One region of the Curtobacterium sp. MCSS17_007 genome, then DNA from elsewhere that is predicted to be linked to it. Evidence: predicted binding sites of a transcription regulator. Region 1 holds the regulator's gene; the other holds the start of a gene.
What was found. Region 1 encodes HrcA, which represses chaperone genes, less so after heat shock. Its sites were predicted from a motif close to TTNGCACTCGNNNNNNNCGAGTGCNAA; they were not measured.
Positions count from the first base shown of each region.

Region 1 (14,845 bases):
CTGCCCGTCGGTCTTCGGGCGCACGGACTTGCCGCGGCTCGACACGATCGGGGTGCCGAACGTGTCCGACGGCCGGCGGTCCTCGTCGAGGATCCGCGCCGAGGTCGGGATGTCCGCCTGGCCGATGTCCTGCCCGCGCTTCACCATGCCGACGAGCTCGTCGACGAGTGCGTGTGCCCTGGCGACGTCGCGCTCCGCACCGGTCAGGGACACCTCGTTGCCGCGGACGAGCACCCGGACGGTCGGGTACTGGCGTTCGACCGTCTTGAGCAGGCGGTCCTGCGGGCCCAGGAGCTGGACCATCGCGATGCCGTCGACCTGGATGTCGACCGTGACGTCCGTCGGGTCGGACACGGGTCGGGCGGTCGGACGGACGGGTTCGGAGTGGACTGGTTCGTCAGCCGGCAAGGAGATTCCCTTCGTGCAGTTCACCTGCGAGGACGTGCGCGTGCACGTGGAACACGGTCTGACCGGCGGCTTCGCCGGTGTTGAAGACGAGACGGAACTGGCCGTCGGCCCGCTCGTCGGCGATGCGACGGGCGGTGGCGACCACGTGGGCGAGCAGGTCGGGGTCGCCCGCTGCGAGCTCGGTGACGTCCCGGTACTGCTCGGTCTTGGGGATCACGAGCACGTGCACCGGCGCCTTGGGCGCGATGTCCTCGATGGCGATCACCCGGTCGTCCTCGGCGACGACCGTCGCGGGGATCTCACGGGCGATGATCTTCGAGAAGACGCTCGGCTCGCTGCTGCTCATGCGTCCATCGTAGGACCCGGGACCGACGCGGGACCGGTGTGGTCCGCCCGCAGCGGAACCGCACCGCGCACCGTGTCCACCAGCGCCGCGGTCACGCCTCCCGGCACTACCAGCGGCCCAGGCGGGTCTGCAGGACCGCCAGCGCCGCGGGACCAGCGGTCGAGGTGCGGAGCACGGTGTCCCCGAGCCGTACCCGGACGGCACCGGCCGCCTCGAGCCGGTCGAACTCCGAGCCGTCGATGCCGCCCTCGGGCCCGACCACCAGGACGATCTCCTCGACGTCTGCCGGCGGTTCCCAGGCGGAGAGCCGCACCGGTCCGACCGGGTCCAGCACGACCAGCGCGCGCCGCGCCTCCCGGTCGACTGCCGTACCCCCGGTGCCGGCACCGGCGGCGAGCTGCGCCGTCGTCACCGGCGCCTGCACGGACGGCACGCGCGAGCGGACGGCCTGCTTCGCCGCCTCCTGCGCGATCGCGGCCCACCGAGCGCGACCCTTCTCGACCTTCGCGCCGTCCCACCGCGAGACGCTCCGCGCGGCCGACCACGGGACGATGCGGTCGACCCCGATCTCGGTGGCCGCCTGCACCGCCATCTCGTCACGACCACCCTTCGCGAGGGCCTGCACGAGCACGAGCGCGGGACGCGGCTCCGCCTCGACGGCGACGTCGTCGACCGTCAGGGTCAGCGTGTCCTTGCCGGTCGACGCGACCGGGCCGGAGACGACCGTGCCCCGACCGTCGGAGAGGCGCAGCGTCTCGCCGACGCGGACCCGCGCCACCGACACGGCGTGGCGGCCCTCCGCGCCGTCGAGCGAGACCGCGTCACCGGTCCCGACGCCGTCGAGGGCGCCGGGGCCGACGAGGTACAGCGATGCCATCAGAAGTTGAAGAACCGGTCGCGGAGCTTGCCGAACATGCCCTGCTGGAAGCGTGCGAGCTGCGGCCCGCCCGCCTTGTGCGACTTGGCGAGCTGCTCGACGAGCTGGCGCTCCTTGTGCGAGAGCTTCGTCGGGGTCACGACCTGCACCCCGACCCGGAGGTCGCCGCGGCCGTTGCCGCGGAGCTTCGTGACGCCGCGGTCCTTGATGACCAGGACGTCGGCGCTCTGCACACCCGGTCGGATCTCGAGCTCGACCGGACCGTCGAGGCCGTCGATCGTCGTCTGGGTACCGAGGATCGCGTCGGTCATCTGGACCTCGAGCGTCGCGAGCAGGTCGTCGCCGTCGCGGCTGAAGACGTCGTGGTGCCGCACCTTCACCTCGAGGTACAGGTCACCGGAGGGACCGCCGGCCGGGCCGACCTCGCCCTGGCCCGGCATCTGCAGGCGGAGGCCGGTCTCGACGCCCGCGGGGACGTCGACGGGGATCGTCCGCCGGGCGCGGACGCGACCCTGCCCCTGGCAGGTCGGGCACGGGTTCGGGATGACGGTGCCGTAGCCGCGGCACGTGCCGCAAGGGGCGCTGGTGACGACGTTGCCGAGCAGCGAGCGGACCTGGCGCTGGATGTGGCCGGAGCCGCCGCAGATGTCGCAGGTGCGCGGGCTCGTGCCGGGTGCGCAGCAGGACCCGTTGCAGGTCTCGCAGACGACGGCGGTGTCGACCTCGACGTCCTTGTGGGTGCCGAAGACGACCTCGTCCAGGTCGACCTCGATGCGGAGCAGGGCGTCCTGCCCACGCTCGGCTCGGCTCCGCGGACCGTTGCCGCGTCCGCCGCCACCACCGCCACCGAAGAAGGCGTCGAAGATGTCACTGAAGCCGCCCGCACCGCCGCCGAAGGGACTGTCGGCCTGCGGTCCGGCGTCGTACCGGCGCCGCTGCTCCGGGTCGCTCAGCACGTCGTACGCGTGCGTGACGTCCTTGAAGCGCTCGGCTGCGTCGGGGCTCGGGTTGACGTCCGGGTGCAGCTCGCGCGCCAGGCGTCGGTAGGCCTTCTTGATGTCGGCATCGGAGGCGTCCGGCTGGACGCCGAGGACGTCGTAGTGGTCTGCCACGTATCCCTCAGTCGGTTTCGGTTCGGTCGGTGGATCGCGGCGGTCGCCGCGGGTCGGTCTGGAGGCACGGACCACGTCCGCGGTGCCGCTCGCGCCGGGCGTGCGGCCCGGTCAATGTTCACCCAGCAGCTTGGACAGGTACCGAGCGACGGCCCGCACGGCGGCCATGTTCGTGCCGTAGTCCATGCGGGTCGGGCCGAGGACGCCCAGACGGGCGACCGCTCCCCCGCCGGCGAGGTACCCGCCGGCGACGATGCTCGTCGCGTCGAGACCGTACTCGGCGTTCTCCACGCCGATGCTCGCGGCGACGGCCACGTCGTCGACCTGCATCTCGCCGAACAACCGGAGCAGGGTCACCTGTTCCTCGATCGCCTCGAGCACGGGGAACAGACCGCCGGAGAAGTCCCGCTCACTCTTCGCCAGGTTCGCCGCGCCGGCCATCACCAGACGGTCCTGTCGGTTGGCGGCGACCTGCTCGATGAGCGTCGCGACGACGACGCCGCCGAGCGTCTGCGCGTCAGGACGCAGCTGCTGCGGCACCGCGCGGAGGGCCCGCGGGACGTCCTGCAGCAGGAGCCCGACGCTCGCACCGTTCACGACGGCGCGCAGCTCCGTGAGCGCGTCCTCTCCCAGGGGGACGTCCGTCTCGACGACCCGCTGCTCGACGCGGGCGGTGTCGGTGATGAGGACGACCATGAGCCGGGTGTCACCGAGCCGGACCAGCTCGACGTGCTGCACGCGGGCGCGCACCATCGACGGGTACTGCACGAGCGCGACCTGGTTCGTGAGCTGGCTGAGCAGGCGGACCGTGCGCCCGAGGACCTCGTCGAGGTCGTTCGGCGCCCCGAGGAAGGTCTCGATCGCGTGCCGCTGCGCGCTCGACAGCGGCCGGGCGGCGGCGAGGTGGTCGACGAAGACGCGGTACCCCTTGTCCGTCGGCACCCGACCGGAGGACGTGTGCGGTGCCGCGATGAGCTGCTCGTCCTCGAGCTGCGCCATGTCGTTGCGGATCGTCGCAGCGCTCACCCCGAAAGCGTGGCGCTCAACGATGGTCTTCGAGCCGACGGGCTCGCGTGAGGCGACGTAGTCCCGCACGATCGCCTTGAGGACCTCGAGGGAGCGTTCGCTGACCATCCGGACCCCTTCCGTTCGATGCTGGCACTCGGACGTGTCGACTGCTGATCCTACGCCCGACCACCGACCGTCCGGCACCGGAGCGGCCCCTCCCGGTACGCTCACCGCATGAGCTACGGACAGCAACAAGGCGGCCCGCAGGACGGCCCCTACGGCCAGCAGCCGGGAGGACCCCGGAACCCGCAGGGACCGCAGTACCCGGCCGGTTACACGCCGCCCCAGCCGATGTCCCCGGAGGACCAACGTCTCTGGGCCACGCTGACCCACATCGGCGGCATCTTCTTCAGCCTCGTCGTGCCGGTCATCGCCTACCTGGTGCTGCGCGACCGCGGGCAGTTCGTCAAGGAGCACACCCGCCAGGCACTGAACTTCCACATCACGATGGCGATCGCCTACCTGGTGGCGGGCCTGCTCACCATCGTCCTGATCGGGTTCGTGCTGCTCCCGATCATCGGGGTGCTCGTGATCGTGTTCGCGATCATCGCGGCGATCGCGGCGAACCGCGGCGACTTCTACCGCTACCCGCTCACGATCGAGTTCATCAAGCAGTAGGCCGCTCGGGCGGAGGTCAGTCGAGCAGCTCGCGGACGACCGCGTCCGCGAGCAGCCGGCCCTGCAGCGTCAGCTCGATCCGCCCCCGCACCGCGGCCGATCCGTCCACGAGCCCTCGGGCGATGAGACCGGCGACACGGCCACGGGCCTCCTTGCCGAGTTCCGCGGTGGCGAGCTCGCCGCGGACCCGCGCCGCGAGGAGCACGCGCTCGACGTACCGCGTGTCCGCGTCCAGGGTCTCGCGCCCGGCGGCCGGCGAATCCCCCGACAGCACCCGGTTCGCGTACGCGGCCGGGTGCTTGACGTTCCACCAGCGGGTGCCGGCGACCGCCGAGTGCGCGCCCGGGCCGACGCCCCACCAGTCGTGGCCCTTCCAGTAGGACAGGTTGTGCCGGCTCGCGTGGGTCGCGGGGCCGTCCGCCCCGTCGGTGCGAGCCCAGTTCGACACCTCGTACCAGGAGTACCCGGCGTCGGCGAGGGTCCGGTCGGCGAGCTCGTACATGTCCGCGGCCAGGTCGTCGTCCGGGGCCGGCAGCTCACCGCGCGCGACCATCCGACCCATCGCCGTGCCCTCCTCGACGATGAGCGAGTACGCGGAGACGTGGTCCGGTGCACAGGCCAGTGCGGCGTCGAGCGAGGTGCGCCAGTCGGCGAGCGACTCCCCCGGGGTCGAGTAGATGAGGTCCAGGCTGACGTCGAGACCCTGCTGCTTCGCCAGGTCGACCACCAACGGCACGCGCTCGGGGTCGTGCGTCCGGTCGAGGGTGGCGAGGACGTGCGGCACCGCCGACTGCATCCCGTAGCTCATGCGCGTGAAGCCGCCGCGCTGCAGGGTCGCGATCGACTCGGCGTCGACGGAGTCCGGGTTGGCCTCGGTCGTGACCTCGGCCCCGGGGACGATCCCCCAGGTGTCGTCGATCGCGCGGAGGATCATCACGAGGTCGTCGGCCGGCAGCATGGTCGGCGTGCCCCCGCCGAAGAACACCGTCGAGACGGGACGGCGCGGGACCCCTGAGCGCTCGAGCACCTCCGCCGCCCAGCGGATCTCCTGCACGGCGTGCCCGGCGTAGTCGTCGCGCCGCACGCCACGCAGCTCCGACGCCGTGTACGTGTTGAAGTCGCAGTAGCCGCAGCGCACCCGGCAGAAGGGCACGTGCACGTAGACCCCGAAGGGGACGTCGCCGGCGCCGGGACCGGGGGTGAGGAGGCCGTCCGCGGGTGCGGGGTCGGCGAGCGGGAGAGCACTCGGCATGGACTCCATTGTCGGCCATGATGGAGGCATGGAGCACCACACCGTCCCCACCACGGTGCTGTGGGACATCGACGGCACCCTCGTGTTGAACGCCGCGTCGCCGGGCAACCTCTACCACCTGGCGCTCGAGCGCGCCGTCGGCCGTGACCTCGTGCTGATGGTCGGGCACCAGCACGGCCGCACCGACGCCGGGCTCATCGCCGAGCACGTTCGCGCGCACGACCTCGACGACGCCCTCATCCCCACCGTGAGCCGTCACCTGCGCGACCTGACCGACGAGCGGTACGGCCGCGGTGAGCGCCGCTCCCCCGCACCGGGCGCGATCGCGCTGGTGCGCCGGTTCGCCGAGCTCGGGTGGCGGAACGGCCTGCTCACCGGGAACTCGGCGCACCGGGCACGGGTCAAGCTCGCCGGAGCCGGGTTCGACGTCGACGCCTTCGACTGGGAGCACTCGTACTTCGGTGACGAGGAGGTCGAGCGCACCGGGGTCACGTCGCGGGCCGCTGCGGCACTGGCCGGCACCCGCGCCGTCATCGTCGGGGACACTCCGCGGGACGGCGAGGCGGCCGACGCCGTGGGCATCCCGTTCGCGGCCGTCGCGACCGGGGTCTACGACGTCGACGCGCTGCGCGGCACGAGCGCGGTGTGCGTCGCGCGGGACTGTCTCCAGGACGCCGGTGTGCTCGAGGAGACGATCGCCGCACTGCAGCCCCTGCGCTGAGCGCTGCGGCTCCGGCGTCCGGCCGCGTTCTTCCGGGACCTCGCTGCGGCCGTGCCCGGTCAGTCGCCGCGGAGCGCCGCCAGGTACTTGGCCGCCATCACGCGCTGCTGCCGCCGCAGGAGCGGTGCCACGAGCGCCCACTTGCGAGACGCTGGCTGCGAGAACTGCCGGACCTGCAACCAGACCGATCCGTCGCTCGTCCGCTCGACCACGAACGACTCCTCGCCCGAGAGCGGGTGCCCCTCGAGCGTGCCGTAGGCGAAGCCCTTGCGGTCGGCCTCGTCGATGATCGACACGACGCGGACCGGCGCGTGGACCGTCTGCCCGAAGGCGTGCATCTCGAGCGTCGCCGTCGTGCCCGCCGTCAGCAACGGCGTACCGTCGGCGGCGAACTTCTCGACACGGGGCGTGCCGATCGAGGCGGGCGCGACCGGGACGCCGTGCTCGTCGAACGTCACCGGGTTGTAGCGGACCTCGTCGTCGTCGGGCTGGTCCTCGACGTGCACGCGGACACCGCTGCGCTCCTGGATCTGCCACGTCAGGGCCTGCGTGACCGCGGTCTCGAAGCGCGCGTCGCCGTGACCGATCCGTGCCCGGGACTCCGCCGGGGTGAAGCCCTCCGGCGGGTACGTCATGAGGTCCGCCGCCTGCGTGGCACCGACGGCGCCGTAGGTCAGGGCGGTCCGGTAGCTGCCGCGGGAACTCATGCCGCCCATCGTACCGGCGACACCGACCGCGCCGTGCCGAGCGCCGATCGCGGACGAGCGGCGACGCCCCGCACGGGGCGGGGCGTTGCTGCTACTTCTTCTTCTCCTCGACGTCCCCCGAGAGGGCGGCGATGAAGGCTTCCTGCGGGACCTCGACCCGGCCGACCATCTTCATGCGCTTCTTGCCCTCCTTCTGCTTCTCGAGGAGCTTGCGCTTGCGGGTGATGTCACCGCCGTAGCACTTCGCCAGGACGTCCTTGCGCATGGCGCGGATGCTCTCGCGCGCGATGATGCGTGCACCGATGGCGGCCTGGATCGGTACCTCGAACTGCTGGCGCGGGATGAGCTTGCGCAGCCGCTCGGTCATGAGCGTGCCGTACGCGTAGGCCTTGTCGCGGTGCACGATCGCGCTGAACGCGTCGACCTGCTCGCCCTGCAGCAGGATGTCGACCTTGACGAGGTCCGCCGCCTGGTCGCCGGTGGGCTCGTAGTCGAGCGACGCGTAGCCCTGCGTCTTGCTCTTCAGCTGGTCGAAGAAGTCGAAGACGATCTCGCCGAGCGGCATCTCGTAGCGGATCTCGACGCGGTCCTCGCCCAGGTACTCCATGCCGAGCAGGGAGCCGCGACGCGACTGGCAGAGCTCCATGATCGCGCCGACGTAGTCCTTCGGCGCGAGGATGGCCGCGCGGACCATCGGCTCACGGACCTCGACGATGCGACCGCCGGGGAACTCGGACGGGTTGGTGACCTCGGTGACCGAGTTGTCCTCGTTCGTGACCTCGTAGACGACGCTGGGCGCCGTCGTGATGAGGTCGAGGCCGAACTCGCGCGAGAGCCGCTCGGTGATGATCTCGAGGTGCAGCAGGCCGAGGAAGCCACAGCGGAAGCCGAAGCCGAGCGCGACGGAGGTCTCGGGCTCGTAGACCAGGGCCGCGTCGGACAGCTTGAGCTTGTCGAGCGCCTCGCGCAGGTCCGGGTAGTCCGAACCGTCGATCGGGTACAGCCCGGAGAAGACCATCGGCTTCGGGTCGGTGTAGCCCGGCAGCGCCTCGGTCGCGGGGCGCTGCGCGCTCGTGACGGTGTCGCCGACCTTGGACTGCCGCACGTCCTTCACGCCGGTGATCAGGTAGCCGACCTCGCCGACGGAGAGCCCCTTCGTCGGCTTCGGCTCGGGGCTGGAGACGCCGATCTCGAGGATCTCGTGCGTGGTGCGCGTCGACATCATCTGGATCTTCTCGCGCGGCTTGATCGTGCCGTCGATCATGCGCACGTAGGTGACCACACCGCGGTAGCTGTCGTACACGGAGTCGAAGATCATCGCGCGGGGCTCGGCGTCCACGGTGCCGACCGGGGCGGGGACCGTACCGACGACCCGGTCGAGCAGCTCGGGGACGCCGACCCCGGTCTTGCCGGACACCCGGAGCACGTCCTCCGGCTTGCCGCCGATCAGCTGCGCGAGCTCGGCCGCGTACTTGTCCGGGTCGGCCGCCGGCAGGTCGATCTTGTTGAGGACCGGGATGATCTCGAGGTCGTTCTCGAGTGCCAGGTACAGGTTGGCGAGCGTCTGGGCCTCGATGCCCTGTGCCGCGTCGACGAGCAGGATCGCGCCCTCGCACGCCGCGAGGGACCGCGACACCTCGTACGAGAAGTCCACGTGACCGGGGGTGTCGATCATGTTCAGCGCGAAGGTCTTCCCGTCGAGCTCCCACGGCATGCGGACGGCCTGCGACTTGATCGTGATGCCGCGCTCGCGCTCGATGTCCATGCGGTCGAGGTACTGCGCGCGCATCGCCCGCTCCTCGACGATGCCGGTGATCTGCAGCATGCGGTCGGCCAGCGTGGACTTGCCGTGGTCGATGTGCGCGATGATGCAGAAGTTGCGGATCGCCTCGGCCGGGGTCGCGGCGGGCTCGAGCGGCGCGGATGCTTGTGGGCTCACGGTTCCTCAGGGGTCGGGACGGTCGAACGATTGTCCCACGCCCGGGCGTCGGCGGCGCGCACCGCGCGCCGACCTGTGGAGACGGTACGGTCGCGCACCTCGCGTGCAGGACGGACGGGGGGCGCGAGTCGGGCCGGCACCGTGCCTCCGGTCCGGGCCGGTCCGGTCCGGTCCGGGCCTCCGGGCCGCGGGTGACACGTCGGCCCCGCCGCCGGCGCAGGCCGCGTCCGTCAGACGGACGCAGCGACGGGCGCCGGCAGCGCGCCGAGGCCACGGCGGAGGTCCTCCGGTGTGGCCGCGAGGCAGACGCGGATCCAGCCCTCGCCGGACCGACCGAACGCGCTGCCCGGCGCGACCGCAACGTGCTCGCGGTGCAGGAGGGCGAGGGCCCACTCGGCGACGTCACCGCCGGTCGCGTGGGAGACGTCCACCCACAGGTAGAAGGCACCACGCGGGTCGAGGTACCGGATGCCGGCGGCGTCGAGGACCTCCTTCGCCACGGCGAGGTTCACGCGGTAGTGCTCCCGGGCGTCCTGCACCGCCTGGTGGTCCCCGACGACCGCCGCGAGGGCGGCCCACTGGTCCGGCTCCGCGACGCAGCTGATCATCGCCTCCTGGACCGTGCGCATCGTCGGGCCGAGGCCCTTCGGCGTCACGAGGTACCCGACCCGGACCCCGGTCATGGCGTAGGTCTTGCTCAGTGAGAAGGCGGTGAAGACGCGGTCGTCCTCGTCGAGCGAGGCGATGCTGACGTGGCGGCTGCCGTGCGTGAAGTACTCGTAGACCTCGTCGCTGATGATCCAGAGGTCGTGCCGCTTCGCGAGGGCGAGCAGGGCGCGGAGGGTGTCCTCCCCGAAGACGGAGCCCAGCGGGTTCGAGGGCGAGTTCACGACGATCGCGCGGGTGCGCTCCGTGATGCTCGCCTCGACCGCCTCGAGGTCGGGCTCGAAGTCGTGCTGCGGCTCGAGCCGGTACGGCACCGGGGTCGCGCCGATGATGTGCGCGTTCATCGTGAAGGTCGTGTAGCCGGGGTCCGGCACGAGGACCTCGTCGCCGGGGCTCAGCACGAGCGTCATCGCCTGGAAGAGCGCCTGCGTCGCACCCACCGTCACCCAGACCTGCTCGAGGTCGACGTCGATGCGGTTCTCACGGCGGAGCTTGTCGCGGAGCGCCGTGCGGAGCGGGGCGATCCCGCCGTTGGGCGTGTAGTCGGTCCGGTCCTCGGTCCAGGCCCGGCGCGCGGCTTCCCCGATGTGCGGAGCGACGGGCACGTCGGGCTCACCGATCACGAGCATCGCGACGTCGGTGCCGTCCGACTGCAGCAGGGCTGCCTGCTCGTACACGCGGCGTATGCCGGAGGTGGGGACGGTGTCGATGCGCGGGGCGAGGGAGGGCACGTCGTCACGGTAGCCGCTCCGTGTTGCGGGGCGGTTTCGGGGCGCCCGGGCGCCGCGGTGCGTCCGGCGGTCACCGTGCACCGGCTGTCACGGTGCGGCGCCACGGCGTTGCGCTGCGTTGTCGGTGCGGGCTCGTGCTGGTAGAGTCGGTGGCTGGCTTCCGCGTTCCCCGCCCACGGGTGGAACGCGATGCGACCGAGGGCCCCTCTACCCAGAGGTCGCGACCACCCGTAGCAGACGAACAAGGAGCAACACGCATGGCGAACATCAAGTCGCAGATGAAGCGCATCAAGACGAACCTCAAGGCCCAGGAGCGCAACAAGGCCTACCGCTCGGAGCTCAAGACGGTCATCCGTCACACGAACGAGGCCGTTGCCACCGGCGACAAGGACAAGGCCACCGCGGCCCTCGCCCTCGCGTCGAAGAAGCTCGACAAGGCCGTCAGCAAGGGCGTCATCCACAAGAACCAGGCGGCGAACCGCAAGTCGGCCATCGCCAAGAAGGTCTCCGCGCTCTGAGCGTCTGACACCTCCACGAGAGCCCCGCACCGCTGGTGCGGGGCTCTCGTCGTTCCGGGGCGCACAGCCGGAGCACGCGCGTACGGCATCGACCCGCGCGGCGCTCGCGTCGAACCGCCGGGAGGCGCGACCCGCCTCAGCGGTCCTCTCCGCGTCGGGCGATGGTGCGGACCATCACCTCGAGTGCGTAGTGCGCGTCGCGCGAGCCGCCCTTCACCGCGGTGTCCGCTGCGGCGATGCTCGTGATCGCGTTCGCCAGCCCCGCCTCGGTCCACCCCGCGACGTCGCGCTGCGCCCGTTGCACCTGCCAGGGCGCCATGCCGAGTGCGGACGCCGCCTGACCGCTGGGGCCGCGGAAGGCGCTGACCTTCGCCATCGTGCGGATCTTGCTCGCGAAGGCGGCGACGATCGGCACCGGGGCCTCGCCCGTCGCCAGTGCGTGCCGCAGTTCGACGATCGCCGGCGCCGACCGTCCCGCGAGGGCGATGTCGGCGACCTTGAACGCGTTCGTCTCCACGCGACCGCCGTAGTACTTGTCGACGACGCGGTCGGTGATCTCCTCGGCCTCGTCCGCGAGCAGCTGCCGGCACGCCGCTGCGAGCTCGGCCAGGTCGTCCGAGAACGCCGCGACCAGGGTGCGGACCGCGGACGGTGCGATCTTCCGACGGGCCGCGCGGAACTCCGCGTTCACGAAGTCGATCTTGTCGGTGTCGCGCTTCAGCTCGTCGCACTGCACCTCGACCCCGCCGCCGACCCCGCTGCGGATCGTGTCGAGGAGCTTCTTTCCCCGCATGCCGCCGCCGTGCCGCAGCACGAGCGTGACGTCGTCCGCCGGCGCCTGCAGGTACGAGATGGTCTCGGTGATGAAGGCGTCGGTGCACTTCTCGACGTTCGTCACCCGGACGAGGCGCGGCTCGCCGAAGAGCGACGGGCTCGCGAGCGTCGCGAGGAGCCCGGGTGCGTACTGGTCCGCCTCGAGGTCGTGGACCTCGAGCGCGGGGTCCTCGCCCACGAGCAGGTCACGGAGGACGCTGCTGGCGCGCTCCGCGAGGAACTGCTCCGGACCGGTGACGAGCACGACGGGTGCGGGACGGACGCCGGACCAGGGGACCTGGTCGATCTTGGCGGCGGCGCGCGTGGACTTCTTGGCGGGCATGCGTTCCTTCCGTCGGCACCGGGTCGAGCGGGTCCGGGCCTGCACCGATCCTACGGGCCGCCGCCGACGGTCCCGTCGGTGACGGTGCACCCGACGACGGAGCCGCCGAGGACGCATCCGGCGACGTGCGCTCGGTCCACACGTGCACCGCACCCTGGGGTCCCCGGGAGACGACGATCGTGCCCTGCATGTCCGTCCGGAACGCCGTCGTGCCGGCGGCCCGCAGCATCGCGAGCGCCGACGCCGTCGGGTGCCCGTAGGTGTTGTCGGCGCCGACCCCGATCAACCCGACGGGCGCCGCGAGCTGTCGGTAGAGCGCCGGGTCCTGGTCGGCGGAGCCGTGGTGCGCGACCTTGACGACGTCCGGGTGCGACTCGACGAGCGGGCGCAAGCGGCGCTGTGCACGCGCTCCGAGGTCACCCAGGAACACGCCCGTCACGCACGTGCCGCACGAGGGGCCGGCCGCGGTCTCGAGGACCACGCTGGCGTCGTTGCCCGCGTCCGACGCCTCGGCGCGCGGCCAGACCACCCGCCAGCGCAGCATGCCCAGCGTGCCGGAGGTCCCGTCGTCGGCGGCCCGCACCTCGACGCCCGCCCGTTCGAGGCTCGCGACCACCCGGTCGTCCTCGGCACGGCCGACGGGTCCGACGAGCGCTCGGGCGGTGCGGTCGACCACCGCGCCCACGGCGCCGACGTGGTCGCGATCGAAGTGCGTGAGCACGAGCAGGTCGATCCGGTCCACGTCGAGCAGGTCGAGGCAGCGCAGGAGCAGTTCCTCGTCGTCCCCGGTGTCGACTAGCGCGACCGGACCGGAGCCGTCGCGGACGAGGACCGCGTCGCCCTGCCCGACGTCGCACGCGGCGACGGACCAGTCGGTCGGGACCGTGCCGCGGACGACCATCCGCGGGACGGCGACGGCGCCGAGTCCCAGCACCAGGACGGCGCCCGAGACCACGAGCCACCGCACGCGGAGGCGCTCCGGCGCGAGCACGGCCCCACCCAGCGCGCCGCTGACCACGGTGGCCGCCGCAGCGCCACCCGCACCGGCGGGCCAGCCCAGCGACGCCCCGGGCAGGGCTGCCGCTCCGTGTGCAACGGCACCGATCGCCGCCGCGGGTGCCCAGGCGACCTGGGCCACCACCGCGGCTCCCCACGGCCAGACGGGGGCGAGCAGGCACGCGGCGAGCCCGGTGACGGTGACCACCGGAGCGAGCGGTTCGGTCAGCAGGTTCGCCGGGACCGCGTAGGTGGGCACCGTCGGCGCCAGGACGACCGTGACCGGCCAGCACGCGAGCTGCGCGGCGACCGGCAGCGCCACGGCCGCCGCGACCGGCTTCCACAGACGCCGTCCGAGCACCTCGGTGAGCCTCGGCGCCAGGCCGAGGATGCCGGCCGTCGCGAGCACCGACAGCGCGAACGCGGGGGTCCGCGCGTACCAGGGGTCGGCGACGAGCATGCCGAGCACCGTGAGCGCCAGGAGCGGCACACCGCGCAGCGGCCGCCCGGAGAGCCGGACGAGCAGGACGACGACCGCCATGACGGCCGCGCGGAGGATCGAGGGGTCCGGCCGCACGAGCACCACGAAGGCGACGAGGAAGCCGACGGCCCCGACCGCGCGGAGCGACCTGGGCAGGCCGATCCCCCGCCCCACCGCCACCACGAGTGCGACGACGACCGCGCAGTTCGAGCCGGACACCGCGGTCAGGTGGGTCAGCGCGGTCGTCTCCATCGCTGCCGCGGTCGCCGGGTCGAGCCCGCTGCGGTCCCCGATCGCGAGCCCGCGGAGGAGTGCTCCGCCCGGTTCCGGCAGGCCGTCGGTCGCCGCGACGAACGCCTGCCGGGCCCGGTCGGTCGCTGCGAGCAGCCCGCCCGGCGGACGGGTCGTCGGGGTGCCACGGAGGAACACCACGGCGGCGGTCGGTGCGCCGTCGTCGTCCGCTTCGACCGTCCCGCGACCGACGATGACCGTCCCCGCCGCGGCGGCCCACGGGGTCGTGCCGGACGCGGCGGGCACGAGCCGCACGGGCACCCGGAGACCCCCGGTGTCGTCCAGCCTGCGGAGGGTGCCCGTGGTGGACCGGTCGGTGGTGGCGAGGTCGCGGGTGAGCACGACCTCGACGGTCGCCGTCCGACGGTCCCGGTCCTCGAGCACCTCGGGCGACCGGGACGGGGCACGCACGCCCACCGCGACCGCCACCAGCGCGCAGCAGGCCGCGGCGACCGCCATCGCGCCGAGCACCGCGGACAACACCGCCGGCGCACGTCGCTGCCCCACCACGAGCACGAGGACGGCGACCAGACCGGTGGCAGTGGCGCCCGCGGCGCACCACCACGCGGTGTCGGGCACCCCGACGAGCAGGACGGCCTGGATCCACGTGACGGCGACGGGCACGGCCAGTCGCAGGTCGGACGTCCCGGTTCGGAGCTCCACGGCGTCAGACCCTGACCCGCTCGCGCAACTCGGCGAACCGCCCGTCCCCGATGCCGCTGACCTCGAGCAGGTCCTCCACCGCCGAGAAACCCCCGTGCTCCTCGCGCCACGCGACGATCCGCTCCGCGAGTGCGGGTCCGATGCCCGGAAGCGTCTCGAGCGTCGCCTGGTCGGCGGTGTTGAGGTCCACGACCCCGCCCGACACGTCCTGCCCGCTGCCGCCCGCACCGCCGGCACCGGTGCCGCTGCCACCTCCGCTGCCACCGGACGCGCCGGCGACGTCCGGTACCAGCGC
Region 1 is NZ_CP126257.1:1,344,367-1,359,211, reverse strand. It holds gene DEJ22_RS06395 (PhoH family protein) at 1-303, opposite strand, end outside; gene DEJ22_RS06390 (histidine triad nucleotide-binding protein) at 398-754, opposite strand; gene DEJ22_RS06385 (16S rRNA (uracil(1498)-N(3))-methyltransferase) at 861-1,631, opposite strand; gene dnaJ (molecular chaperone DnaJ) at 1,631-2,743, opposite strand; gene hrcA (heat-inducible transcriptional repressor HrcA) at 2,855-3,877, opposite strand; gene DEJ22_RS06370 (DUF4870 domain-containing protein) at 3,986-4,429, shown strand; gene hemW (radical SAM family heme chaperone HemW) at 4,446-5,681, opposite strand; gene DEJ22_RS06360 (HAD family hydrolase) at 5,710-6,402, shown strand; gene DEJ22_RS06355 (DUF1990 domain-containing protein) at 6,462-7,109, opposite strand; gene lepA (translation elongation factor 4) at 7,201-9,048, opposite strand; gene DEJ22_RS06345 (pyridoxal phosphate-dependent aminotransferase) at 9,279-10,445, opposite strand; gene rpsT (30S ribosomal protein S20) at 10,703-10,963, shown strand; gene holA (DNA polymerase III subunit delta) at 11,100-12,083, opposite strand; gene DEJ22_RS06330 (ComEC/Rec2 family competence protein) at 11,983-14,550, opposite strand; gene DEJ22_RS06325 (ComEA family DNA-binding protein) at 14,555-14,845, opposite strand, start outside.

Region 2 (14,845 bases), 1.6 Mb from region 1:
GAGCGCACGGCGTCCTCGTCCTCGCGGATCGCCTTCACCACGCGACCCCACGGGCTGCGCATGAGCAGGAAGAGCACGAGGGTGAAGAGCGCCACGAGACCCCAGGCGGCGATGCGGATCCACCAGCCGTTGACCCCGTTGTTCGAGTAGGTGAACCACAGGATGCTCGTGGTGCCGTCGGGCAGCGGGCTGAGGGCGTTGAACGGGTCGCGGTAGGCCGACCCGGCGATGCCGTTCGAGCCTCCCGTGGTGGTCGTCAGCAGGCTGGAGCGGCCGACCATGCGGATGATCTCGGCACCGGAGATCGTCACGATCGCCAGGTAGTCCCCGCGCAACCGCAGGGTCGGGATGCCGAGGATGACCGCGAAGACGATCGCGACCGCCAGGGCGACGAGCACCGCCATGACGAAGGGCAGGCCGTTCGTGATCGAGATCGCGAAGCCGTAGGCACCGAGCAGCAGGAACGCTGCCTGGCCCATGTTGATCAGTCCGGTCAGACCGAAGTGCACGTTGAGGCCGATCGCGGCCAGGGCGAACGCCGCCGTGGTGGGGGCGAGGGCCTCCTGCGTCAGCGAGGACAGCAGGTTCAGGATGTAGTCCATGTCGGTGCTCCCTTAGCCGATGCGCTCGGCGCGACCGAAGATGCCCTGCGGCCGGAACAGCAGGATGAGGATGAGGATCACGAGGGCCGTGGCGTACTTGAAGTCACCCGGCAGCACGAGGTTCGTGAGCTCGACGACGATGCCGATGATCATCGAGCCGACGAGGGCGCCGTACGCGGTGCCGAGACCGCCGAGCGTCACGGACGCGAACATGAGCAGCAGCAGCTGGAGACCGGTCTGCCAGTTCACGCCGTTGAGCACCAGGCCGAGCATGACGCCGGAGAGGCCAGCGAGGCCGGCGGCGAGCGTCCACACGAAGCGGATGACCCGGTCGACGTCGATGCCGGACGCCGCGGCGAGCGCCGGGTTGTCCGACACGGCGCGGGTGGCACGGCCGAAGCGGGTCTTGGCGAGGAACAGGCCGGTACCGACGAGCACCACGAGCGCGATGGCCATGGCGACGTAGGACTGCACGGTCAGCGTGAGCCCGGCGAAGGTCACCGTCTCGGGGTTGCCCTGCTGGATGCGGACGGTCGAGGCGCCGAAGAAGTACTGGAAGGCGTACTGCGCGGCGATCGACAGACCGATCGTGACGATCATGAGCTGGGTGAGGCTGATCCGACGCCGTCGCAGTGGCCGCCAGATCGCGGCGTCCTGCAGGTACCCGGTCGCCGCACACAGCAGCGTGACGACGATGCCGGTCACCCAGATGTTCCACCCGAGCTGGTTCGCGAAGACGTAGGCGAGGAGACCGCCGAGGGTCACCTGCTCGCCGTGCGAGAAGCTCGACAGGCCGGTGGTGCCGTAGATGAGCGACAGGCCGACCGAGGCGAGGGCGATGAGGAGCCCGAGCCGGATGCCGGACGCGAGCTGCTGCCAAGCGCGTGCGGCGCTGACGCTGCTCGAGTCGTCGGCGGTGGTGGCGCCCTGCTGGTCGGACAGCTGGAAGATCTGGCCGACGTTGGCGTTCAGCGTCGCGTTCACCTTGCGCTCGGCGTCGGCGGCGTTGGTCAGGTACTGCCCCTTCGGCAGCGAGTCCTGGTCGACGCTGACGGTGTACTGCCCGGCCGTGGTGACCGAGACGGACCAGCGACCGGTGTCGTCGGTGGTGGCCGTCTGCTCGAAGCCGCCGGCTCCGGCGACGTCGACGTCGATCCCCGCGGCGGGCTTCCGCTCGGAGTCGAGGATCGTGCCGCGGATGCAGCCGTTCGTCGGGCTGACCACGCACGGACCGGTGGCCTCGGACGGGCTGCTGCTGGCGGAGGGACTGCTCGTCGCCGCCTGGGCCGAGGGCGACACTGCCCAGTCGACCGCGAAGGTGGCGAGGAAAGCGAGGAAGAGTACTGCGGCGAGGACCAGGCGGTTGCGACCTGGTGCCCCACGGCGGAATCGGCGCATGAGCGCTGACCCCGGCGGAGTGATGGAACCCACGGATGAGCCTCTCGTTCGGATGTCGAGACCCTAGGCATTTTTTGTGTCCCCCGTGTTTCCATCACGTCTCCTGCACAAATCGTGCTGCTTTCGTGACCGACACCCGGCCGATCCGCATGGATCCGCCCGTCCGGCCGGTACAGGACGCTCAGGAACGTCATCGGGAGTGACTGTCAGCATCCGCCCAGGTCCCGACGTCGGGGGACGCCGGAATGGCGCGCGTGTCGCGCGCGTTACCATGGCCCATCGGGAACCCGACGACGTGCCCCGGTGCCACCACTTCACCTCGCCCACGAAGGGGACCCATGGACCAGCCGGATCCGTTCGGATTCATCGGACTCACGTACGACGACGTCATGCTCCTGCCGGGGCACACCGACGTCATCCCGAGCGAGGCGTCCACGACGTCCCGGCTCACCAAGAACATCGAGGTGCACGTCCCGCTGCTGTCCGCGGCGATGGACACCGTGACCGAGGCCCGGATGGCGATCGCCATGGCCCGCCAGGGCGGCATCGGCATCCTGCACCGCAACATGTCGATCGAGGACCAGGCCGCCTACGTCGACAAGGTCAAGCGCTCCGAGTCGGGCATGATCACGAACCCGGTCACGACCACCCCGGACGCCACCGTCGCCGACGTCGACGCCGTCTGCGGGCAGTTCCGCGTCTCCGGCCTGCCGGTCGTCGAGTCGGACGGCACCCTGGTCGGCATCATCACGAACCGGGACATGCGCTTCGTCGCCCCGTTCGAGATGGCGACCACGCTCGTGCGCGACGTCATGACCAAGGCACCGCTCGTGACCGCGCGCGAGGGCATCGACCCCGAGGAAGCCGTCGCGATCTTCGCGCAGCACAAGATCGAGAAGCTCCCACTGGTCGACGCCGACGGCAAGCTCCGCGGGCTCATCACCGTCAAGGACTTCGACAAGAGCGAGAAGTACCCGGACGCCACGAAGGACGACGAGGGCCGCCTGCGCGTCGGCGCCGCCATCGGCTTCTTCGGCGACGCCTGGCAGCGTGCCGAGGCCCTGCGCGACGCGGGCGTCGACGTGCTCGTCGTCGACACCGCGAACGGCGAGAGCGAGGGCGTGCTCGACATGGTCCGCCGCCTCAAGGCAGACCCGTCGTTCGCCGGCATCGACGTCATCGGCGGCAACGTCGCCACCCGCCAGGGTGCGCAGGCGCTCGTCGACGCCGGTGTGGACGCCGTCAAGGTCGGTGTCGGCCCGGGGTCGATCTGCACCACGCGCGTCGTCGCCGGTGTCGGCGTCCCGCAGGTGACCGCCGTGTACGAGGCATCGCTCGCCGCGCGTGAGGCCGGTGTGCCCGTCATCGCCGACGGCGGCCTGCAGTACTCGGGCGACATCGCGAAGGCCCTGGTCGCCGGTGCGGACACCGTCATGCTCGGGTCCCTCCTCGCGGGCACCGACGAGTCCCCGGGCGACCTGGTCTTCGTCGGCGGGAAGCAGTACAAGGCGTACCGCGGGATGGGCTCCCTCGGCGCACTGCAGACCCGTGGCGAGAAGACCTCCTACTCGAAGGACCGCTACTTCCAGGCCGACGTCCCCTCGGACGAGAAGCTCATCCCCGAGGGCATCGAGGGCCAGGTGCCCTACCGCGGCTCGGTCGCGAACGCCGTGTACCAGCTCGTCGGCGGGCTGCGGCAGTCGATGTTCTACGTCGGTGGCCGCACGGTCCCGGAGCTCAAGGCCCGCGGCAAGTTCGTCCGCATCACCGCGGCCGGGCTGAAGGAGTCGCACCCGCACGACATCAAGATGGTCGTCGAGGCGCCGAACTACCGCGGCTGACCCGCCCGGTCTCCGCGCCTTCCGCACGCCCCGTCCGCGAGACGCCTCCGTTGCGTCGAGACCGCCGAATCCGGCGGCGTCTCGAAGCTTCGGGGGCGTCTCGCCGCTTTCGGGGCGTCTCGAGCCGACGGCGGCGTCTCGGGCCGACGGCGACGGCGGCGGCGACTCGGCAGCGAAAGCCGCCGCCCGCGGCCTAGGCGCTCCGCCAGTCGTCGGACGTGATGTGGCTGCCGCCGTGCGGGCCCATCTGGAGCATCCCGCCGTCGACGGGCAGGGACACCCCGGTGATGTACGACGACGCGGGTGAGGCCAGGAACGCCACCGCCGCGGCGATCTCCCACGCGTTGCCCGGTCGGCCGAGGGGCACCCCCGGGCGGGAGATCGTGTGCGGGTCCTCGTCCTCGGCTCCGGTCATGCGGGTCGCGATCTCCCCCGGCGCCACGGCGTTGGCGGTGATGCCGTGCTCCGCGAGCTCGATCGCGACCGTCTTGAGCAGTCCGCCGAGTCCGTGCTTCGCCGCGTCGTACGCGCTCGACCCGTACCGGGGCTGGTGCTCGTGGACGCTGGTGATGCCGATGATCCGTCCACCGGTGCCCTGCCGCACCATGTGCCGCGCAGCCGCCTGGAGGGTGACGAACGCTCCGTCGAGGTCGGTCGCGACCGTGTGGCGCCACTGGTCGAGCGTGATGTCGAGGAACGGTGCGTTGTCGCCCGTGCCGGCATCCGCGACGATCACGTCGACGCCGCCGAGCTGTCCGACGAGCCGGTCGATCACGGCGCCGGCCTGGTCGAGCTGCGTCACGTCGATCTGCTCGACGAAGGCCTGCCGCCCGGCCTGCCGGATCTCGGCGGCCGTCTCCTCCGCACGCTCGGGCTCGGACAGGTAGGTGATGCCGACGTCCATCCCCGCGGCGGCGAGCGCCACCGCGGTGGCCTTGCCGATGCCGGACTCGGCCCCGGTGACGATCGCGCGGGTCGGACGGAACGTGGTCGTGGAAGCTTCTTCGCTCATGAGCCGGACCGTACGCGCGGCTGCCGCTGCGCTCCCCCGGGTCCGCGCCCCCTGCACAGAACGGCCTGGACGAGCACCACGCGGGAGCGCTCCAGCCCCTCACGGTCCGCCTGTGCGAGTCCCGGCGAGCCCGACGACCGTCCGGACGGACTCCTCATCAGGGGTTCCCGTGCGCCCCCTCAGTTTCGTCACGGGTGTGTAACGAAACGTCCAGGTGCCGATCTCGGACACACAGGCGAAACACTTCGGCCCTAGTTTTCTCGGCAACCCACGTGGAGGAGACCGCGCTCGACCCGATGCGGTTGGGCCTCCGCGCAGAGAAAGGGCTCCACGGATGACCAGAACCACCCGTGCCACCACGGCACTGGCAGTGGCGGGAGCGGCAGCGCTCCTCCTCGCCGCGTGTTCCACCAGCGGCAGCGCCGAATCCACCTCCTCCGCCTCCGCCGGCGGCGCGAAGAAGGACCCGGCGGCGAGCTGCAAGGCCCCCGACACCCCGGGCACCGACGCGCTGAAGATCGGCACGATCCTCCCGCTCACGGGCACGCTGTCGTACCTCAACCCGCCCGCCGAGTCCGGCGTCGGCCTCGCGGTCGAGGACATCAACTCGGCCGGTGGCGTGCTCGACAAGGACGTCAGCATCGACCCCGCGACCGACTCGGGTGACAGCAACGACATGACCGTGTCGAGCTCGGCCGCGACGAAGCTCGTCAACGCCAAGGTGCCGGTCGTGATCGGCGCCGAGTCGTCCAGCGTCACGCTGAACGTCATCGACCAGCTGACGAGCAACTGCATCGTGCAGATCTCGCCGGCGAACACCGCGACCGACCTGTCCGGCTACTCCTCGCACTACTTCCGGACCGCTCCGCCGGACTCGGTGCAGGGTTCGGCCCTCGGTCAGCTCGTCACGGGTGACGGCAACGCCAAGGTCGCGTTCCTGGTATTCAACGACACCTACGGCACGGGTCTCCGCGACACCGTGCAGAAGGCGATCGAGGACTCGGGCGGCCAGGTCGTCTACGGCGGCAAGGGCAAGGGCCAGGAGTTCCCGCCCGGACAGACGACGTTCTCGTCCGAGGTGACGGCTGCCCTCGCGGCGAAGCCGGACGCCATCGTGGTGCTCGCCTTCGACGAGACGAAGTCGATCATCCCCGAGCTCAAGTCGCAGAACGCCGACATGTCGAAGATCTACATGTCCGACGGCAACACCGCGGACTACTCGAAGGACTTCGACCCGGGCACGCTCGAGGGCGCGCAGGGCACCATCCCCGGTGCGAGCCCGAAGGACGAGCTGAAGCAGCGCCTGTCCGACTTCTACAAGCAGTCGTCGGGCAAGGAGCTCGCCGACTACTCGTACGCGGCGGAGTCCTACGATGCCACGACCCTCGCCGCGCTGGCCGCGGTGAAGGGCAAGGGCACCGACTCGGGCACCATCCAGGCCAACATGGCCGCGGTGTCCGGTGCGGACGGCGGCACCAAGTGCGAGACGTTCAAGGCGTGCAAGGACCTGCTCGACAAGGGTGAGGACATCCAGTACACCGGCCCGTCCGGCATCGGTCCGTTCGACAGCAAGAACGACCCGTCGAGCGCCTACATCGGCATCTACAAGTTCGACGGCGACAACAAGCCCGCGTACCAGAGCGCCATCCAGGGCTCGGTCTCGAAGTAACACCTCCGCGAAAGCGACAGTCCCCCGCCGAACTTCGGTGGGGGACTGTCGCTTTCGCGTACCAGTCGGCGAGCCGGACGGGAGGCGCGGCCCGCCCTCGTCAGGCCGGCTCGGCTGCCGTGGACGGGAGCGTCCGACGCCGCGCGGCACGGGACGCGGCGAAGCTGTCGACCGTCAGGACCACGAGCGCGACCCAGACGATCCCGAACCCGACCCACCGCGCGGGCGGCATCGCCTCGTGCTGCACGACGACCCCGACGAGCAGCTGCATCACCGGCGCCAGGTACTGGGTCAGCCCGAGCGTCGACAGCGACACCCGCCGGGCCGACGACGCGAAGAGCAGCAGCGGGACGGCGGTCGCGGGCCCGGTGAGCACGGTGACCAGGGCGTGCGGCCACCCCTCGCTCGTGAAGGTCACCCCGCCGCCGAGGCCCGTGACCCCGAGCACGACGAGTGCCCCGACGGCGATCGGCAGCAGCCAGACGGTCTCGATCGTGAGCCCGCTCAGCGCGTCCACGGTGCCGCCGACGCGCTTCTTCACGAGCCCGTACAGGCCGAACGAGAACGCCAGGGCGAGCGAGATCCACGGCACCTGCCCGTAGCCGACCGCGATGACCACGACCGCGACGACGCTGATGCCGACCGCCGCCCACTGCGCCGCCCGGAGCCGCTCGCGGAGCACGACGACGCCGAGCGCGATCGTGACGAGCGGGTTGATGAAGTAGCCGAGCGCGGCCTCGACCGTGTGGCCCGTCGTCGTGGCGGCGACGTACACGGTCCAGTTCACCAGGATGAGCACGGCCGCGAGCCCCATCACGAGCATCACCCGGCGCTGGGCGATGAGGGAACGGGTGCGGAGCCAGGAGCGCGTGACGAGGATCGCCACCGCGCAGAAGACCAGGCCGAAGACGATCCGCCAGGCGACGATCTCGAACGCGCCGGCGGGGGCCATCGCCGCGAAGAGCAGGGGCATGAGGCCCCAGAGCCCGTACGCAACGATCGCCTGCACGACGCCGACGGAAGCCTCGCTGCGTGCCGGACGGGCCGGCGTCGGTTCAGTCACGGAACCATCCTAGGAACCCGGGCCGACGCTGCGGGCGGGCACCGAGCCTCCAGGCCGACCCACGCGCCGAACGAGTGACCGGTGCCGTCGCGGACCCCGGACGCACGAACGCCCCGCCGGCTGCGGGCCGGACGGGGCGTTCGTCGAGGAGTACTGGTCTCAGTGCTCGATGACCGCGAGGACGTCGCGCGCCGAGAGGACGAGCAGGTCCTCACCGGAGTACTTCACCTCGGTGCCGCCGTACTTCGAGTAGATGACCTTGTCGCCGACGGCGACGTCGAGCGGGACGCGGTTGCCGTTGTCGTCGATGCGACCCGGGCCCACGGCGACGACCTCGCCCTCCTGGGGCTTTTCCTTCGCGGTGTCCGGGATGACGAGACCGGAAGCGGTGGTCTGCTCCGCCTCGACCTGGCGGATGACGATGCGATCCTCGAGCGGCTTGATGGTGACGGCCACGGTGACCTCTTCTTTCTCGGTACTGACTCGGTACAGATGGGAACCGGTTGGCACTACGCACAGGAGAGTGCCAACGCCAACTCTAGGGACAGTCTGGCACTCGGTCAATCCGAGTGCCAGCACGTGTCGGGGTCCACGGCGACCTGGGAGGATCGTCGGGTGGAAGCCGCCGACCTCGCCCAGTTGCTGACCCCCGAGGGGATGGCCCTGCTCGACCGTACCCCCGGCGTCTCGGACGGGGGCGAGATCGTCCGGGTGGTCTCCCGGCTGCGCTCCGAGGGCCACGATCCCGGGCTCGTCGCCGCCGTGCTCACCCAGGCGAAGCTGCGGCAGAAGGCCCGCGCGAAGTTCGGGGACTTCGCCGCGCGGATGCTCTTCACCGAGGCCGGGCTCGAGCAGGCCACCCGGCTGCAGGTCGCCGCGCAGCACGCCGGACGCTTCGCGGCAGCGGGGCTCCGACGGGTCGCCGACCTCGGCTGCGGGATCGGAGGCGACGCCATGGCGATGGCCGCACTCGACCTCGACGTGACCGCCGTCGACCGCGACGAGGTGACCGCGGCGGTCGCGACGCACAACCTCGCGCTCTGGCCGAACGCCCGCGTGGAGCTCGGCGACGCGGCGACGTTCGACCTGTCCCGCGTCGACGGCGTGTGGATGGACCCGGCACGGCGGACGGCCGGGCACGCGAACACGAAGCGCCTGGCGGACCCGGACGACTGGTCGCCCTCGCTCGACACGGTGTTCGCCGCGGCGACGACGACCCCGACGGGCGTGAAGCTCGGGCCCGGCATCGACCGCGACCTCATCCCGGACACGCTCGAGGCCCAGTGGGTGTCCGTCGACCGCGAGGTCGTCGAGCTCGTCCTGTGGTCCGGACCGCTCGCCCGCGAGGGGGTCCGTCGCGCGGCGACGGTCATCGGCGCGCACGGGATCGCCGAGCTGACCGGGGCGGCCGACGCCGAGGACGTCGAGGTCGGGCCGATCGGCGCGTACCTCTACGAGCCCGACGGGGCCGTCATCCGCGCCCGCCTCATCGGTGACCTGGTGCGCTCGATGGACGGGCGCATGCTGTCCGAGGGGATCGCGTACGTCACGTCCGACCGCGCGCTGACGACACCGTTCGCGCAGGGGTTCCGGGTGCTCGACACCATGCCGCTCGACGTCAAGCAGCTCGCGGCCCGCCTGGCGGCGGAGGACGTCGGCACGGTGGAGATCAAGAAGCGCGGGGTCGACGTCGACCCGGCGCAGTTCCGGAAGCGGCTGCGGCTACGGGGGCGGCGATCGGTCACGCTCGTGCTCACCCGTCTGGAGGGACGGCACACCGCGGTCCTGTGCGAGCGGCTCACCGAGCTGGCCGGCTAGCGATCGGGGCGCGCAACCGTCCGCGCGGTCCCCGCGACTCCTCCGGACGGACGACAGGACCCCGCGGATTGTCCGCGGGGTCCTGTCGCTGTCGCCGATTGGTCAGCCGATGAAGGCGCCCGGGTCGTAGTCGTACGGGTCGGAGTAGCCGCCGGAGCTGCCCGCTGCGATGCCGAGGATCACGACGAGTCCCACGATGAGGATCCAGAGACCGGTCATGACCCATCCGCCGATGACACCCGCGAGGGCCAGCCCGCGCCCTCCCTCGCCGCTCTGCTTGATCTTGCCGAGGGCGATGTGCCCCATGATCGCGCCGGCCGGGCTCGTGAGGATGACGATCGGCCAGATGATGATGCCGGCGAAGGCGAAGACGATCGACAGGATCGCCAGGGTGTTCGTCTTCGGACGCTGCGCGTAGGGCTGGTACCCGCCCGTGGCGTACGGGGTGGCGTAGGGGTTGTGCCCCTGCTGCGGCGCGTACGGGTTGTGCTGGGGACCGCTGGCGGCGTACGGGTTGCCCTGCTGCTGACCGTACGGAGCGCCCTGGCCCGGCTGCGCGGAGGGGCCGCCCTGCGACGGCTGTCCGTACGGGCTGCCCTGCGACGACTGTGCGTACGGGCTGCCCTGCGACGGCTGTGCGTTCGGGGTGCCCTGCGGCTGCTGCCCGTACGAGCCACCCTGCGCGGCCTGCCCGTACGGGGTGCCCTGCGACGGCTGCCCACCGTGCGGCTGCTCGTCGCGCGACTGCCCGTCGTGCTGCTGCCCGTCGGCTGCGCCGTCGGACCCGCCCGGCTTCGGCCACTGGTTCTGATCGGACACCGTCCACCCCTCCCGGCACCCGGTCGGTCGGTCGGTGCCTGCTGAGCATCCTCCCACAGCGACCCGCAGCGGGTTCAGGCGCCCCGCGGTGTCAGACCTGGACGGTCGTGACCGGCAGCGTGGAGTCGGCCGCGATCCCGAGGTCGCTCGGCGCGCGCCCCTCGGCGACGAGCCGTGCCCCGACGGCGGCGATCATGGCGCCGTTGTCGGTGCAGAGGTCGAACGGCGGGATGCGCAGGGCCACCCCGGCGGCGGCGCAGCGTTCCTCGGCGACGGCCCGGAGCCGCGCGTTCGCGACCACCCCGCCACCGAGCAGCAGCCGGTCGACGCCGGTGTCCCGGCACGCGGCGAGCGCCTTGGTGAGCAGCACGTCGACGACGGCCTCACGGAACGATGCGGCGACGTCGGCGACCGGGACCTCGCGGCCCTCGTCGCGACACTTCTCGACCCACCGGGCGACCGCGGTCTTCAGCCCGGAGAACGAGAAGTCGTAGCGGTGCTGCGCCATGTCCTTCGGCAGCGTCAGCCCGCGGGGGAACCGGATCGCCGTCGGGTCGCCGTCCGCGGCGGCCCGGTCGATCTGCGGGCCGCCCGGGTACGGCAGGCCGAGCAACCGCGCGACCTTGTCGAACGCCTCGCCCGCGGCGTCGTCGATCGTCTCGCCGAGCAGCTCGACGTCGCCGACCAGGTCGCGCACGAGCAGCAGCGACGTGTGGCCACCGGACACGAGCAGCGCCACGGTCGGCAGCTCGATCGCGCTGCCGTCGGCACGCAGGACGTCCGCGCCGACGTGCCCGACCAGGTGGTTCACGCCGTACAGGGGCTTGCCGGTGGCGACCGCCAGGGCCTTCGCCGCTCCGACCCCGACCATGAGCGCGCCCGCCAGCCCGGGCCCGGCGGTCACGGCGACGGCGTCGAGTTCGTCGAGGGTGACCCCCGCACGGTCGAGGGCCTCGTGCAGCGTCGGGGTCATGGCCTCGAGGTGTGCCCGCGCGGCGACCTCGGGCACGACGCCGCCGTAGCGGGCGTGCTCGTCCATGCTCGACGCGATGACGTTGGCCAGCAGCGTGGTGCCGCGGACGATGCCGACGCCCGTCTCGTCACAGCTCGTCTCGATGCCGAGCACGAGGGGTTCAGCTGCGGTCATCGAGGGTCTCCTGTCCGATGGGGCCGGGTCCGGTCCGGGGCCCGGCGTCGAGGGCGTCGAGCTCCGTCCGCATCACCCACGCGTCGACGCCGTCCGGCTGGTAGTAGCGGGGCCGCACGGCGATCCGCTCGAACCCGAACGCGACGTACATCGCCTGCGCCACCGGGTTGTCGGCGCGCACCTCGAGGAACACCTCGTGCACGCCCCGACGTCGGGCCTCGTCGAGGAGCTCGCCGAAGAGCACCTTGCCGATGCCGTTCCCGCGCTGGTCGGCGGCGACGGCGATGGTCTGCACGTCGGCGACCGGGTTGCCCGCGAGCGACGAGAGTCCGGCGTACCCGACGACGGTCGGCGCACCGTCGTCCGTCGTCTCCACGACGACGTAGTACCCGTGCGGCGAGTACAGCTCCCCCGCCATCTGCGACGCCGACCACGCGTCGGTCGGGAAGGACACGTGCTCGAGCCACATGATGTCGTCGAGGTCCTGCGGCACCGCTCGCCGCAGCCGCAGGCCGTCGGGCAGGCCGCTCACCGGACGACCCGCTTCGGGGCCCCCGGCATCGTCACGTCGGGGTCGCGCAGGTAGAGCGGGGTGTCGTCGGCGAAGGGTGCGCCGGAGGCGAGCCGGTCCGCGGCGAGCGCCCCGAGCCTCCCGGCCGGGACGGTCGCGACCGTCACGCGCTCCCATGCGGATGCCTCCGGACGGGAGGCACGGATCGCCTCGTCCACGTCGGCCGGCTTCGCGAGTCCCGGGCCCGCCACCCGCGCGCCGGTCTCGTCGTACGCGCTCCAGTAGACCTCGCGGCGGCGGGCGTCCGTCAGGACGACCACCGGTCGCTGCTCCAGGTCCGCCGCGATCCCGTCGTGGCTCACGAGCGGCAGGAACGGGACGCCGCGCGCGGCCGCGAAGGTGCGGGCGGCGGCGATGCCCACGCGCAAGCCGGTGAACGGGCCGGGGCCCATGCCGGCGACCACGCCGGTGACGTCGGCGCCGGTGATGCCGGCCTCGGCGAGCACCTCGGCGAGGAACGGACCGACGACCTCGGCGTGGCGACGCGAGTCGTCGGTGCTGCGCTCGGCGACGGCGCGGCCGGTCGCCGGGTCGACGACGGCGACGGCGGTACCGGCGGACGTGTCGATGGCGAGGAGCACCCGTCCATCGTAGGCGCGATCGCACCGGGCTCGGAGAGCGTCCTGTCCGGTGGTGTCCCGCCGGACGTCGGGCAGCGGACGGTCAGAGCGTGACGTCGGACCAACGAGTCCCGGTGGCGGTGACGACCACCCTGCGGGGCTCGTCCGGTACGTCGTCGGGGTCGAGGCCGTCGGCGCCGGGGTCGGTCGCGTCGGCTCCCGTCGCCCGGACGATCTCGACGTCGAGCACGTCGTCGGAGATGCCCTCGACGAAGCCCCGGCCCCACTCGACCACCACGATCGAGGTGTCCCAGTCGAGGTCGAGGTCGTCGAGCTCCACGGGGTCGCTCAACCGGTACGCGTCGACGTGCACCAGGTCCGGCCCGGCCGTCGTCGGGTGGGTGCGGGCGAGCACGAACGTCGGGCTCGAGACCTGCCCGCGAGCACCGAGCGCGGCGCCGAGGCCACGTGTCAGCGTCGTCTTGCCGGCACCGAGCGGGCCGGTCAGCACGACGAGGTCACCGGCACGCAGGACACCCGCGAGCCGGGCACCGAGTGCGCCCATCTCGTCGGTGGTCGACACCGTCGTGTCGAGCAGCACGCGGGCGTCGGTCACGGCTGCTCCCGCAGGTACGCGCCGACGCGGCCCTCGACGTCGTGCCCGACGACCTCCCGCGGGACACGGGCGCCGATCCGGCAGGTGATCTCCTCGCCGATGGTCCCGAGCGCCTCGCCCCACTCGAGCACGGTCATCTCGCCGTGCTCCCCGGTGCCGAACAGCACGACCGGATCGCCGACGCGGACCTCGTCGTCGCCGACGTCGACCAGGAACTGGTCCATCGCGACACGGCCGGCGATCGGGTACCGCTTGCCGGCGATGGTGACCTCGATGCGGCCCTGCGCCAGGCGCGGTACACCGTCCGCGTAGCCGACGGGCACGAGCGCGAGCGTCGTCTCCGAGGCCGTGCGGTACGTGTAGTCGTAGGAGACCCCGGTGTCGACCGGCACGCGCTTCGTCTTCGCGACCGAGGCGGTCAGCGTCATCACCGGCTCGAGCCCGAGGTCGGCGGCGGAGACCCCGTCCGCGCCGGGGATGCCGAACAGGTTCGCGCCCATCCGCACCATGTCCTTGCGGAACTCCTTGCGCTCGAGCCCGGCGAGCGATGCGGCGACGTGCTCCATCGGCAGGTCGAGCCCCAGGTCCTCCGCGGTCTCGACGGCACGGTCGAAGACGGCCACCGCGGCGCTGTCGTCGTCGTCGGAGGACTCGGCGAGGTGCGTGTACGCGGCGACGACCTCGATCCGCCCGGCGCGCTGTGCCTCGACCGCGAGCGCGACCAGCTCCGGCCAGGCGTCCGCGGTCGCACCGTCGCGGTGCAACCCGGAGTCGACGCCGAGGTGGACCCGTGCGGGGCGCTGGTCGACGGCATCGACGACCCGCTGCAGCTCGGCCACGTTCGAGACGCCGAGGTCGACCGCGGAGTCGATCGCGTCACGGAAGTCGAGCGCCGGGTCGTGCTGCCAGGTGAACAGGTGGACGTCCTCGCCGACGCCGATCGAGCGGAGGCGCAGGGCCGCCGGCACGGTCAGCACGCCGATCCAGCGGACGCCGGCGTCGACCGCGGCGAGCGCGATCGGCTCGAGACCGTGCCCGTAGGCGTCGGCCTTCATGATCGCCATGACCTCGACCGGGCGCATCCACTCGCGCACGAGGTCGAGGTTCGACCGGTAGGCGTCGAGGTCGATCCGGGCCCGGCGCAGCGGCGCGTTCACGTCGTCCTCCGTTCCACGCTGCGGCCGACCCTGGCGACCACCTCGTAGTTGATGGTGCCGATCGCCGCCGCCCAGTCCTCGACCGCGGGGTCGCCGTCGGACGGGTCGCCCCAGAGCACGACCTCGTCGCCCACCCGGACGTCGGCGTCGCCGATGTCGATGTGCATGGCGTTCATCGCCACGCGTCCCACGACCGGGAACCGCCGGTCACCGATCCGCACCGAGACCCGGTTGCCGAGGTCGCGGTCGAAGCCGTCGGCGTACCCGAGCCCGATCACCGCGAGGCGTGTGTCCGTCTCGGCACGCCAGGTGTAGCCGTAGCTCACGCCCTCGCCCGCCGCCACCGGCACGGTCCGGAGCACCGCGGCCGTCACCCGCATCGCGGGCCGCAGTCCGAGGTCGGCCGAGGTGCGGTCGGCGAACGGGCTGAGCCCGTACAGCGCGAGACCGACCCGGGCGGCGTCGTGGCGGGTCTCCGGGACGGCCATGCTCGCGGCACTCGCGGCGAGGTGCACGACGTCCGGCACGATCCCCTGCGCCGCGAGGCCGTCGAGCGCGCGTCCGAGCGCGGC
Region 2 is NZ_CP126257.1:3,036,756-3,051,600, forward strand. It holds gene DEJ22_RS14380 (branched-chain amino acid ABC transporter permease) at 1-602, opposite strand, end outside; gene DEJ22_RS14385 (branched-chain amino acid ABC transporter permease) at 615-2,033, opposite strand; gene guaB (IMP dehydrogenase) at 2,339-3,841, shown strand; gene DEJ22_RS14395 (SDR family oxidoreductase) at 4,035-4,853, opposite strand; gene DEJ22_RS14400 (ABC transporter substrate-binding protein) at 5,188-6,522, shown strand; gene rarD (EamA family transporter RarD) at 6,623-7,585, opposite strand; gene groES (co-chaperone GroES) at 7,745-8,041, opposite strand; gene DEJ22_RS14415 (class I SAM-dependent methyltransferase) at 8,201-9,403, shown strand; gene DEJ22_RS14420 (DUF4190 domain-containing protein) at 9,506-10,222, opposite strand; gene tsaD (tRNA (adenosine(37)-N6)-threonylcarbamoyltransferase complex transferase subunit TsaD) at 10,314-11,369, opposite strand; gene rimI (ribosomal protein S18-alanine N-acetyltransferase) at 11,356-11,901, opposite strand; gene tsaB (tRNA (adenosine(37)-N6)-threonylcarbamoyltransferase complex dimerization subunit type 1 TsaB) at 11,898-12,521, opposite strand; gene tsaE (tRNA (adenosine(37)-N6)-threonylcarbamoyltransferase complex ATPase subunit type 1 TsaE) at 12,604-13,116, opposite strand; gene alr (alanine racemase) at 13,113-14,273, opposite strand; gene alr (alanine racemase) at 14,270-14,845, opposite strand, start outside.
Region 2: a site for HrcA is predicted at 8,135-8,161, ahead of groES (co-chaperone GroES). Genes of this name have one in related genera too.